2 regions of the Streptomyces sp. SP17BM10 genome follow, and region 2 is predicted to be linked to the other one. Evidence: riboswitches for the same ligand, from Rfam matches in the RefSeq annotation. Region 2 holds a riboswitch; the other holds the start of a gene.

Region 1 (6,505 bases), on a different contig from region 2:
GGTCGATCGGCGCGAACGGGTGCAGCTGGCCGAATTCGGGCCAGGTCACCGGCTCCATCTCGGTGGTCGCGTTGAGCTTCATGGTGCAGGAGCCCAGCGGGATCATGCCGCGGTCCAGCGCGTAGTCACGGTCCGACAGGCGGCGCAGGTAGCGCAGCATGGCGGTCTCCGAGCGGTGGCTGTGGAAGACCGGGTGGGTGAGGTACTCGTCCTCGCGCAGCAGCGCGGCGGGCAGCGCCTCGGCGGACTCGGCGATCTCGACGGCGGGCACGCCGAAGGCGGCCCAGACGCCGGCCAGGTGCTCGCGGGTGGTGGTCTCGTCGGTGGAGACCGAGATCCGGTCCTCGCCGTCCTGGAAGACGTTGATGCCGTTGGCGCGGGCGGCCGCGGCGACCTCGGCGGCGCGGCCCGGGACGACGGCGGTGACGGTGTCGAAGAACTCGCCGTGCAGCAGCTCGACGCCACCGGCCCGCAGGCCCTCGGCGAGGGCGGCGGCGTAGCGGTGGGTGCGGCGGGCGATGTCGGCCAGGCCGTCCGGGCCGTGGTAGACGGCGTACATCGACGCCATGACGGCGAGCAGCACCTGGGCGGTGCAGATGTTGCTGGTGGCCTTCTCCCGGCGGATGTGCTGCTCGCGGGTCTGCAGTGCCAGGCGGTAGGCGCGGTTGCCGTCCGAGTCGACGGACACGCCGACCAGGCGGCCGGGCAGCGAGCGGGCGAACTCGGCGCGCACCGACAGGTAGCCGGCGTGCGGGCCGCCGAAGCCCATCGGCACGCCGAAGCGCTGCGAGGTGCCGCAGGCGATGTCGGCGCCGAGCGAGCCGGGCGACTTGAGCAGGGTCAGCGCCAGCAGGTCGGCGGCGACCGCGACGATCGCGCCGAGGCCGTGGGCCTGCTCGATGACGGGGGTGAGGTCGCGCACGACACCGGTGGCGCCCGGGTACTGGAGCAGCACGCCGAAGACGCCGCGCTCGGCGACCTCGGCCGGGATGCCCGCGGACAGGTCCGCGACGACGACCTCGACGCCGGTCGGCACGGCCCGGGTGTTGATCACCGCGACGGTCTGCGGCAGGGTCTCGGCGTCGACGAGGAACACGCCGCCCTTGACCTTGGTGACGCGGCGGGCCAGCGCCATCGCCTCGGCGGCGGCGGTGCCCTCGTCGAGCAGTGAGGAGCCCGAGGTGGGCAGCCCGGTCAGGTCGGAGACCAGGGTCTGGAAGTTGAGCAGCGCCTCCAGGCGGCCCTGCGAGATCTCGGGCTGGTACGGCGTGTAGGCCGTGTACCAGGCCGGGTTCTCCAGGACGTTGCGCAGGATCACCGGCGGGGTGAAGGTGCCGTAGTAGCCCAGGCCGATCATCGGCTGGAGCACCTGGTTGCGGCCGGCCAGCTCGCGCAGCTCGGCGAGGACCTGGGCCTCGCTGCGGCCGGCGGGCAGGTCCAGGCCCGTGATGGAACGGATCGCCTCCGGCACGGCGGTGGCGGCGAGCTCGTCCAGCGAGCCGTAGCCGACCTGGGCCAGCATCTTCTCCTGCGCGGCGGCGTCGGGGCCGATGTGGCGGTTCTCGAAGGGGCTGGCCTGCTCGAGCTCGGTGAGGGTGACGGCGCCGCTCGGGCGTCCCGCGTTCGACTGGGCGTTCATGGTGGTCGAGGCCTCCTGGTCACGGACCGGCGGGGGTACGCACGCCGGTCGGCCTGCACCGCTGCGGACAGCGGACGGGCCTGCTGGCGGGCGGACCCGACAGGCCTCCCCCTCTGTCATCGGGACCTGAGAGCTTCGCCCGCGCGGCGCGCCGTGGGCGCTCCGCCGGCTTGCACCGTCGGTGAGGGTGGTGGCCGTCGGCTCCCTCGCCGGCGGTCCTGCCCTGCTTTCCAGAGTGACCTATCCCACACGGTACGGATGCCTGAGAGATTCCGGGGAGGAGTTGCTCCTTCGGCGCCCCGACCAGCGGTTTTCGCCTTCGGGGACTCTCCCGAGCGGGCTCGGCGGTCGCGGCCCAGGGTACCAGCGGGAGCCCGTTCGATCACGGGTGTGTCCGGTCACCCGGGGTCTACGCGCGTCCCCCGAACGGCCCACCCCGCAGCCCGTCCGGACGCACCCCGCTCGCGGCCGTCCGGTTGATGGCTTTTGGTGTGAAGTGGCGGACGGCACGGGTGCTCCGGCCGCCGTCCTGCGGGCGTTCCGCAGGCGCAGCGCACTGGAGGAAAGAGTGCAGACCGATATCGACCCCCGCGACCTCATCGGCCACAAGGCGGTCGACCGCAACGGAGACAAGATCGGCACGGTCGACGAGGTGTACCTGGACGACGCCACCGGCCAGCCCGAGTGGGCCGCCGTCCGCACCGGCATCTTCGGCCGGGACGCCTTCGTCCCGCTCACCACGAGCGAGTTCTCCGGCGACGAGCTCCGCGTGCCGTACGACAAGTCGCTGGTCAAGGAGTCGCCGGACTTCGGCGTCGGCCAGCACCTGTCGCCGGCCCAGGAGCTCCAGCTCTACCGCTACTACGGCCTCGACACCCCGGTGAACGGCCGGCCGGTGAACGGCGACGCGGCGGGGCCCCCGAAGCCCGACCTCGACTTCGGCACCACCGCCGCCGCCACCACGTCGACCGTCGCCCCCACGACCACCCTCACCACCGCTCCCACCACGACCGCCACGGAGGCCGACATGCGGACCCTCAGCACCCCCGCGCCGGCAGCCACCCCCATGGCGGCCGCGACCACGACCGCCCAACCCCCCACCGCCCAACCCCCCACCGCCCAGCCCCTCGTCCAGCCCAAGCCCCGGACCGCGCCGGCGACCGGGGCCCCGTCCGCCCCCAGCGGCCCGGTGGAGATCACGTGTCGCGAGGAGCGGCTGGACATCTCCACCGAGTGGCACGTGCTGGGCACGGCGAAGCTGCGCAAGTACGTGACGAGCGAGCAGGTCGAACGCCGGGTCCCGGTGGTCCGCGAACGCGTCCGGGTGGAGCGGATGCCGGTGGGCGACGCCGAACGGGCGGCCCTCACCGAGAAGGAGATCGCCGAGGCGGTGGAGGAGGTCACCCTGCGTGAGGAGCGCCCGGTGGTCCACAAGTACCTCGCCCCGATCGAGCGGGTCCGCCTCGTCGTCGAGCGCTACACCGCGGAAGAGGTCATCCACGACGAACTCCGCCGTGAGAACGTCGAGGTCCACGACGACACCCCCACCGCCCCCAACGGCACCCCCGCTCCGAACGGCACCTCCCTCCGCCCCCTCTCCTGAGCCCCACCCGGCAAAGGCTCCCGGCCCCCACCGGGAGCCTTTGCCATGTCCCCGCCCCCTCCCCCAGCCCGCGTCAGGCACCCCCACCCCCACCCGACCACCCCCCTTTGCCAAACCTTAACCACTCGATATTTGACACTCTGAAGTATCTCCCTGCATGGTTATTTCAGTTCATTCACTATGTACGGGAGGAAGCAACCGTGAGTGAGGCACCTCAGCCCACCACCGCGGCCGAGAAGCAGAGCAGCAGCCGGGTCCTGCCGGCCCTCATCCTGGCGATGCTGTCGTTCAGCGTGGTGCAGACCGCGGTCGTCCCGATCCTGCCCTCGCTGGCCAAGGAACTGGACGTCTCCGGCTCCAACATCACCTGGCTGATGACCGCCAACCTGCTGTCCGCCGCCGTGCTGACTCCCCTCCTGGGCCGCTTCGGCGACCTCCGGGGCCGCAAGCCGATGCTGCTGATCTCGCTGGCCGGTCTGGTCGCCGGTTCGGCCCTGGCCGTCAGCACCCACTCGTTCAGCCTGCTGATCGTCGCCCGCGTCCTCCAGGGCGCCGGCGGTGGCGTGATGCCGCTGGCGATCAGCATCGTCCGCGACGAGCTGCCCAAGCAGAAGGTGACCGGCGGCGTCGCCGCCATCAGCGCCTCGATGGGCGTCGGCTCCGGCCTCGGCCTGGTGGCCACCGGTCTCCTGCTGGAGCACTGGAACTACAAGTCGATCTTCTGGATGGGCCTGGTCTTCGGCCTGATCGCCGTCGCCCTGGTCGCCTTCCGCGTCCCGACCGACCCGGTGACCGACAAGGAGGGCGGCGCCGACCCGCTCGGCGCCCTCACCCTGGCCGGCTGGCTCTCCGCCCTGCTGGTCGCGGTCAGCCAGGGCAACCACTGGGGCTGGACCTCCACCAAGACCCTCGGCCTGTTCGCCGTCGCCGCCGTCGTGGCCCTGATCTGGGGCGTCATCGAGGTCAAGGTCGCGCACCCGCTGGTGGACCTCAGCATGATGTCCCGCCCCGCGGTCGCCTTCACGAACCTGGCCGGCCTGCTGATCGGCTTCGGCATGTACGGCTCGTTCATGGTCATCAGCAACTTCGCCCAGACCCCCGAGAAGCTCGCCCACTACGGCTTCACCGCCACCGTGCTGCACGCCGGCGTCATGCTGCTGCCGTCCGCCATCGGCTCGATGGTGGCCGCCCCGGTCGGCGCCATGCTGATCGCCCGCCGCGGCCCGCGCCTGCCGCTGGTCCTCGGTGGCGTCCTCGGCGCCATCGCGATGGCCTACCTGGCGCTGCGCCACAGCCACGAGGGCGACATCTACACCGCCTCCGCGATCTTCGGCCTCGGCATCGGCCTCGCCTTCGCCGCGATGCCGGCATACATCAACGGTGCCGTCCCGGTCGAGCAGAGCGGCATCGCCAACGGCATGAACTCCGTGCTGCGCACCGTCGGCGGCGCCATCGGCACCGCCGTGATGACCGCGATCCTGACCGGCGACACCATGAAGCTGCCGATCAAGATCCCGGTGCAGCTGCCGACGCTGGACGCCTACAAGCACGCGTTCTGGACCACCGCCGTGGTCTGCATCATCGCCGGTGTGGTCCCGTTCCTGATCCGCACCGTCAAGAACTCCGCCGTGGTCACCGCCTCCGGTGCCCAGGGCGGGCAGGTCCCCAGCGACGAGCTGGTCAAGACCGACGCCTGACGAGGCGTCCGCCGCCGCGCTCAGGGACAGGGCGCGGGGGCCCGGACCTCACGCGGTCGGGAGGGCATCGCGACCGCCCGAGGCCCGGTCACGGAATGCGGCCCCACCTGGTACTCCCCTTCCAGGTGGGGCCGCGTCGCGTTCTCAGCCGCTCTCATCGTCTTTGTCAGCCCTACTCTTCCTCCCCGTCGTCACCGCCGGCACCCCCGCCGCCGAACCGCCTGCCGCCCCAGTCCTCCCCCTCGACCAGCGGCAGCGGCCGGGACGGCTCCAGGTCGGGGTCGTCGACCGAGAAGGTCCGCACCCGCCCGGGCTCGCTCCACGGCGTCTCGAAGCGCACGGTCACCCGCCCGACGCCACTGCCCTGCACCCACCCGGGCCCGTACTCCACGTGGCGGACGTCCTGCCCGGGCATCCAGCGCCGCAGGACGGGCGCCTCCGGCTCCTCCGCGGCCCCCGCGCCCTCCTCCCCGGCGTGTTCGAGCGCGGCCTCCTCCCGGACGGCCTGGGCGAACAGGTCCTCCTGGGTGTAGTCGGCGAGCTGCGAGACCCCGACGCCGAGCAGCCGCACTCCGCCCGTGATGTCCACCTGGGACGCCAGCCGGCGCGCCGTCTCGGTGATCACCGTCTCGTCGTCCGTCGGCCCGCGCAGCGTCTCCGACCGGGTGAGCGTCGAGAAGTCGAAGCGGCGGACCTTGAGCACCACCGTCCGCCCCGACCGCCCGGCGGCCCGCAGCCGCCGCACACACCGCGCGGCCAGCACCTCGACCTCGCGCAGCACGCGGTCCCGGTCGGCGAGGTCCACCTCGAAGGTGTCCTCCACCGACACCGACTTGGCGTCCTGGTCGGCCACCACGGGCCGGTCGTCCAGCCCTATCGACATGGCGTGGATGCCGCTGCCGTGGGCCTTGCCGAGCAGCTGGACGAGCTCCGCCTCCCCGGCGTCGGTGAGGTCGGCCACCGTGACCAGCCCGGCCCGCCGCAGCACCTGCTCGGTGGCCGGCCCGATCCCGGGCAGCGCCCGCACCGGCATCGGGCCGAGCACGGCCCGCTCCTGCCCGGGCTCGATCAGCACCAGCCCGTCCGGCTTGGCCCGCTCGGAGGCGATCTTCGCCATCAGCTTGGACCCGGCCGCCCCGACCGACCCGGTCACGCCGGTGTGCCGGCGGATGTCCGCCCGCAGGTCCTCCGCGAGCGCCAGCACCAGCCGCTCCCCGGTCTGGTGGTCCGCCCCGGCCAGCGCCGGGCCGTACGGGCCGGCCTCCAGATCGACGAACGCCTCGTCCAGGCTCAGCGGCTGCACCAGCGGCGACAGCTCCCGCAGCAGTCCCATGACGATCTCGCTGACCTGCCGGTAGGCCTCGAACCGCCCGGTCAGGAAGGCCGCGTTGGGGCAGAGCCGGCGCGCCTGCGCCGTCGGCATCGCCGAGTGCACCCCGAACTTCCGCGCCTCGTACGACGCGGTGGAGACCACCCCCCGCCCGCCCACCCCGCCGACGATCACCGGCTTGCCGCGCAGGCTCGGCTTGGCCGCCTGCTCCACCGCCGCGAAGAAGGCGTCCATGT
Region 2 (6,505 bases):
ACGCCGCCGCGCGGGCCGCCCAGGGTCTTGTGGGTGGTGGTGGTGACCACGTCCGCGTAGGGCACCGGGTTCGGGTGCAGGCCCGCGGCCACCAGGCCGGCGAAGTGCGCCATGTCCACCATGAGCAGGGCGCCGACCTCGTCGGCGACCCGGCGGAACTCGGCGAAGTCCAGCTGGCGCGGGTAGGCGGACCAGCCGGCGATGATCAGCTTCGGCTGGTGCTCCTTGGCCAGGCGCTCGACCTCGGCCATGTCGACCTGGCCGGTCTTCTCGTCGACGTGGTAGGCGACCACGTTGTAGAGCTTGCCGGAGAAGTTGATCTTCATGCCGTGGGTCAGGTGACCGCCGTGGGCCAGGTTCAGGCCCAGGATGGTGTCGCCCGGCTGGATCAGCGCGAACATCGCGGCGGCGTTGGCCTGCGCGCCCGAGTGCGGCTGGACGTTGGCGTGCTCGGCGCCGAACAGGGCCTTGACGCGGTCGATCGCGATCTGCTCGACGACGTCGACGTGCTCGCAGCCGCCGTAGTAGCGGCGGCCGGGGTAGCCCTCGGCGTACTTGTTGGTGAGCACCGAGCCCTGGGCCTCCATGACCGCCACCGGGGCGAAGTTCTCGGAGGCGATCATTTCCAGGGTGTTCTGCTGGCGGTGCAGCTCGGCGTCGACCGCGGCGGCGATCTCCGGGTCGAGGGAGTGCAGGGACTGGTTGAGAACCGTCATGGTGTGGTCTTCCCGGGGCGAAGAGGAGGGACGGCGGGGCGGAGCGGGGGCGGGAGGGGGGCCGCCGCGCTGCGGCCCCCACCCGTCACGGGCCGGTCAGCCGCCGATGAAGGCGGTGTACTCGTCGGCGCTGAGCAGCTCGTCGGTGGACTCCACCTTGACCTTGAACAGCCAGCCGCCCTCGAACGGGGCGTTGTTGACCAGGGCGTTGTCGTCCAGGACGTCCTGGTTGACCTCGACGACCTCGCCGGTCACGGGGGAGTACAGGTCGCTGACCGACTTGGTGGACTCCAGCTCGCCGCAGGTCTCGCCCGCGGTCACCTCGTCGCCGACCTCGGGCAGCTGCACGTAGACGATGTCACCGAGCGCGTCCGCGGCGTGCTTGGTGATGCCGACCGTCGAGACACCGTCCTCGGCGGCCGTCAGCCACTCGTGCTCCTTGGTGTACTGCAGGTGCTGGGGGTTGCTCATGGCGTCATTCTCCAGGATGGGAAGCGGGTACGACGAAGCGGGCCGCCGCGCGGACGGCTTCGTCGCGGTTCAGTGGTGACCGAGGGCCCGGGAAGATCCTCAGCGGGCGCGCTTGTAGAACGGCAGGGCGACGACCTCGACCGGCTCGTGCTTGCCGCGCACGTCCACCGCGACGGCGCTGCCGGGGGCGGCGTGGGCCGCGTCGACGTAGGCCATCGCGATCGGCTTGCCCAGCGTCGGGGACGGCGCGCCCGAGGTGATCCGGCCGATCGGGGCGCCGTCGGCGGAGACGACGGTGTACTCGGCGCGCGGCACGCGCTTGCCCTCGGAGACCAGGCCGACCAGGACGCGCGGCGGGTTGGCCTCGGCCGCGGCGGCGGCCTGCTCCAGGGCCCTGCGGCCGATGAAGGCGCCGTCGTTGGTGGTCTTGTCGAAGCGGACGACCCGGCCGAGGCCGGCGTCGAACGGGGTCAGGTCGGTGGAGAGCTCGTGCCCGTACAGCGGCATGCCCGCCTCCAGGCGCAGGGTGTCGCGGCAGGACAGGCCGCACGGCACCAGGCCGTGGCCCTCGCCGGCGGCGGTCAGCGCCTGCCAGACCGGCTCGGCGTCGGCCGGGGCGCAGAAGATCTCGAAACCGTCCTCGCCGGTGTAGCCGGTGCGGGCGAGCAGGACGTCCCGGTCGGCCACCCGGGCCGGGAGGATCGCGTAGTACTTCAGGCCGGGCAGGTCGGCGTCGGTGGTCTTCGCGAGGATCGCGGTGGACTCCGGGCCCTGGACGGCGATCAGCGCGTAGGTGTCGCGGTCGTCGGTGACGACGGCGTCGAAGCCCTTGGCGCGGGCGATCAGCTCGTCCAGCACCAGCTGGGCGTTGGAGGCGTTGGCGACGACGAGGAAGGCGTCCTCGCGCAGGCGGTAGACGATCAGGTCGTCCAGGATGCCGCCGTCCTCGGCGCAGATCATGGTGTAGCGGGCGCGCAGCACGCCGAGGGCGGAGACGAAGCCGACCAGCGCGTGGTCCAGCATCTCGCCGGCCTGCGGGCCGGTCACGGTGATCTCGCCCATGTGGGACAGGTCGAACAGACCGGCCTTGGTGCGGACGGCGAGGTGCTCCTCGCGTTCGCTGCCGTAACGCAGCGGCATGTCCCAGCCGGCGAAGTCGGTCATGGTCGCGCCGAGGGCGCGGTGCAGCGCGTCGAGCGCGGTGAGGCGGAGGGACGACATGGCCTGGGAACTCCTCGGTCTGGGCACTCAGGGGTGCACGCGCCGGACCGGACCCGCTCGGGGACCGACTCCTGCGCGCGGGCATGCGGCGGCGTGGGTCTCCCCATCTGTCGTCGAACCTGAGAGCTTCACCGCGCAGCGGCCCGTCGCTGTTTCCAGCTTTCCGGACAGAATGGCGGCTTGCACCGTGGGTGGGCGCACGACAGGCCGTGCGCCGCTTTCCAGATGTGCCTAACCCGCGCGGTAGGGGGGCCTGAGAGATTCCGGGGAGGACTTGCTCCTTCGGCGCCGGCCGTGCCGCCAGACGGGGCACTCCGGACTCTCCCGCGCGGGTTCGAGCGGCCGGTATGGAGTTGGAGGGGCCGACTGCGCACGACGCCGTCGGACGCGCACATCATGGCACGTCCGCGGCACCGATGGGAGGGGGGACCCGGTCACAGGACGCGGAGGCGAACGCGCGCCCCTGGGGTCTGCCGCCGATCTCCCGCCTGCCGTGCGGGCGGACGACGGGACATCGCCGGCAGACCATCGACGGCAGACCCTAGACTGCTGCGCGTCGGCAGCAGTGGGCGGCCGACGGGCAGAGGGCGGTACGGCGGCGCATGGGGTACCCGGTGGAGCAGCAGCAGGGGTGGGGCGGCCCGGACACGCCGCCGCCGGGCGGAACCTGGCCGGCCAACGAGCTGGAGCAGGTGCTCACCGCCGCGCTGGGCGACCCGGGCGCGACGCCGCGGGTGGTCGAGGTGCTGGCCCGCAGCCAGGTGTGGATCCCGCTGCCCGCCGGGGGCGACCCGCGGGGGCAGGCGCTGGACCTGCCGACGATCGAGCTGGGCGGCGAACCGTACGTCCCGGTCTTCTCCTCGCAGGAGGTGTTCCTCCAGCAGGCGCCGGGGATGGCCTTCGCGATCGCCCCGGCCTGGGAGTTCGCCCGCGGGCTGCCGCTGGGCGTCGGGATCGCCGTCAACCCCGAGGCCGCGGTGGGCATCCCGGTGCCGCCGCAGGGCGTGGCCGAGCTGCGCCGCGGTCCGCGCGAGGACCGCTGGGAGGACCCCTCCGCCCCGACCGGGGGCCGGGTCGCGCTGCGCGAGCCCGTGCCGGGGGAGGACCCGGAGCACTTCCTGGCCGTCTGCCGCGCCGAACTCGCCGCCCTGCCGGGAGTGTTGACCGCGCGCCGCGCGCTCGCCAGCATCGAGGGCGAGCCGACCGTGATGTTCATCGGCGTGCAGCTGGACCCGGCCGCCCCGGCCGACCCGGCGGCGGTGAACGAGGCGCTCGGCCGCGCGCTGGGAACCGCGCCGCTGCCCGGCGGCGTCCACCTCGTGCTGCTCGACCTCGCGGACGATCCGGTGGTCGAGTGGCTGCTCACCCGGGTGCTGCCGTTCTACGCGCGGGTGTGACGGGGTTCGTTCGTAGGCACGTCGCCGTGGCGTCGGCCGGTGCCGCGCCATAGGGTGCGTGCAGACGGCCGACGGGCCGGCGGCAGGTGAGGAAAGAGGCGCGGCGAGGTGGGCGCATGAGTGCGGGAGCGGTGTCCGGTGGTGCACCGGGGCCCTGGGGCCAGGCACCGGCCGGACGCCCCGGCGCGGATCCGGGAGCGCTGGAGCGCGCGCTGCGCGAGGTCGCGCCGGAGCGCTACGAGGCGTACGAGCAACTGCTCCGCGCCCTGGCCGAGGGCCAGGTCTGGATGCTGCTGTGGCACGGCACCCCGGGCAGCCCGGAGGCCCAGTACGGGAACATGGAGATCAGCGGCCACGGCTACGCGCCGGCCGTCACCTCCCCCGAGCAACTGGCCGCGTCCGGCTGGGCGCGCGCCCACGAGGTCATCTCCGGGCGCGAGATCGCCGCGTCGCTGTACCGCACCCGCTGGGGGCTGTGGCTGAACCCGCACGCCCCGGGCGGCGGGGTCGGCGTGCCGTGGGCGGACCTGCGGCGGATCGCGGCGGGCCTGGACCGGCTGCCGGCCGGGCCGCTGCGGCTCGGCGAGCCGCAGGTGAACGCCCAGCAGTTCTTCGCGCTGCTGGAGCACCAGGCGCGCGAGGTGCGGGCCGTCCGGGCGCTGCGCCGGGCCTGGGTGCAGCCGGCCGTGGGCGAACCGTACCTGGCCATCGGCCTGGACCTGTACGACAGCTCCCCGCCGGCCGTGGAGGCGGTGCGCGCGCTGATGCAGCGGGCGATCGCGGTGGCCCCGGAGGGGCTGGCGGTGTCCACGGTGGCGATGGCCGACGAGTACGACCCGGTGGCGCTCTGGATGCGGGCCAAGGCGCGGCCGTTCTACGACCGCGAGGCGGCCGGGCTCGGCCGGCCGACCGGCGCCTACCCGCCGGTGCCGCCGCCGGGCCACCAGGCCCCGCCGTACTACCCCCAGCCGACCGGGCCGACCGGGCCGGGCTGGCACGGGCAGCCGCAGCCGCCCCAGCGGCCGTGGCCCGGATACCCGGGGCGCTGAACCGCTAAACCCGCCAAAACCCGATTCGAGAAGCCGACTTGACTTTGCGTCAGGTCGGCTTCGGCGTTTTCCGGACGACTTCGCGGCGGCGGGTGTCAGGCATCTTGACACGGTTATCACGGCCATGTGAAGAGGGATATGCCAATGATCGTGGAGGTGCATGCACGCAGATCACAGTTGGGCATCTCTCGCCTGGCAGGGCTGGCGCAAGCCAGTTCGGATGGCAGAGAGTTCTGCGCAACGCACCGCGCGAACTTCGGAACCCCACAAAGGTGAACGCGCACGCCGACCGCTCCAGCCACGCGACGCCCATCCCGCGTGGTGGCAGTGCCCTGTGCACGACGCACTGCCGCGAAACCCCGCTCCTTAGCACCTCCGCACGTCCGCATAGCCGCACCGCCGAAGCCGGCGACCGGCACCCGTGGGCCGGCCACCGTCGGCGAGGGGACCTACTGACATGACCGCATCCGTCACCACCGCCGGGAACGATCCGGAGGCAGCCGCCCCCGCGAGCCCGGCCAAGAAGATCGAGGGCCGCTCCCTCGGCCAGATCGCCTGGACCCGCTTCAAACGGGACAAACTGGCCGTCGTCGGCGGCGTCGTCGTGATCCTGCTGATCGTGCTCGCCGTACTGGCCAAGCCGATAGAGGGGTTGTTCGGCCTCGATCCGGACGCCTTCAACCAGGACCTGCTGGACGCCGACCTCGGCGGCCTGCCGCTCGGGGACTGGGGCGGCATGAGCTGGGACCACCCGCTCGGCATCGACCCCCTCACCGGCCGCGACCTGCTCTCCCGCGTCATCGAGGGGTCCTGGGTCTCGCTGCTGGTCGCCTTCGGTGCGACGCTGCTGTCCAACACCATCGGCACCGTGCTCGGCGTCATGGCCGGCTACTACGGCGGCTGGGTCGACACGCTGATCAGCCGTGTCATGGACGTCTTCCTCGCGTTCCCGCTGCTGCTCTTCGCCATCGCGATCTCGACCTCGCTGCAGGGCGGCGCGTTCGGACTGCACGGCCTGCCGCTGCACATCATGGTGCTGATCTTCGTGATCGGCTTCTTCAACTGGCCCTACATGGGCCGGATCGTGCGCGGACAGACGCTGTCGCTGCGCGAGCGGGAGTTCGTGCACGCCGCGCGGAGCCTCGGTGCCCGCGGTCCGTTCATCCTGTTCAAGGAACTGCTGCCGAACCTGGTCGGTCCGATCCTGGTCTACTCGACCCTGCTGATCCCGACCAACATCCTCTTCGAGGCCGGACTCAGTTTCCTCGGCGTCGGCATCCAGCCCCCCCAGGCATCGTGGGGCGGCATGCTCAACGACGCGATCAAGTACTACCAGGTGGACCCCCAGTACATGGTGGTCCCCGGTCTGGCGATCTTCCTCACCGTGCTCGCCTTCAACCTGCTGGGTGACGGGCTGCGTGACGCCCTCGACCCCAAGAGCAACTGACTCTGCGTCAGAATCCTTCACCGCCTCCACATCTTCAAGGGGTTGATCTCACCCATGCGTAGGTCCCGTACCGTCGCGCTGACCGCGGTGGCAGCTGCCGCAGTCCTCGTCGTGACCGGATGCACGTCCAGCAAGAGCTCGGGTGGCTCGTCCACCGGCGCGGCCGGGGGCGGCGCCGACGCCGCCACCAAGGGGGTCGTCAAC

Evidence for each region. Region 2 has a riboswitch for glycine ahead of gcvT (glycine cleavage system aminomethyltransferase GcvT). Riboswitches for the same ligand answer to the same signal wherever they lie in the genome.
Region 1: linked by a shared signal. The riboswitch ahead of gcvP (aminomethyl-transferring glycine dehydrogenase) and the one ahead of gcvT (glycine cleavage system aminomethyltransferase GcvT) in region 2 are both predicted to bind glycine.

The regions. Positions count from the first base shown of each region.
Region 1 covers NZ_JAQYXB010000409.1:10,457-16,961, reverse strand. The annotation lists gene gcvP (aminomethyl-transferring glycine dehydrogenase) at 1-1,639, opposite strand, end outside; glycine riboswitch at 1,880-1,983, opposite strand; gene PUR71_RS03420 (PRC and DUF2382 domain-containing protein) at 2,136-3,242, shown strand; gene PUR71_RS03415 (MFS transporter) at 3,443-4,939, shown strand; gene PUR71_RS03410 (DNA polymerase IV) at 5,112-6,505, opposite strand, start outside.
Region 2 covers NZ_JAQYXB010000577.1:43,546-50,050, reverse strand. The annotation lists gene glyA (serine hydroxymethyltransferase) at 1-716, opposite strand, end outside; gene gcvH (glycine cleavage system protein GcvH) at 813-1,187, opposite strand; gene gcvT (glycine cleavage system aminomethyltransferase GcvT) at 1,287-2,408, opposite strand; glycine riboswitch at 2,640-2,745, opposite strand; gene PUR71_RS17300 (enhanced serine sensitivity protein SseB C-terminal domain-containing protein) at 3,011-3,805, shown strand; gene PUR71_RS17295 (enhanced serine sensitivity protein SseB C-terminal domain-containing protein) at 3,922-4,854, shown strand; gene PUR71_RS17290 (ABC transporter permease) at 5,312-6,301, shown strand; gene PUR71_RS17285 (ABC transporter substrate-binding protein) at 6,356-6,505, shown strand, end outside.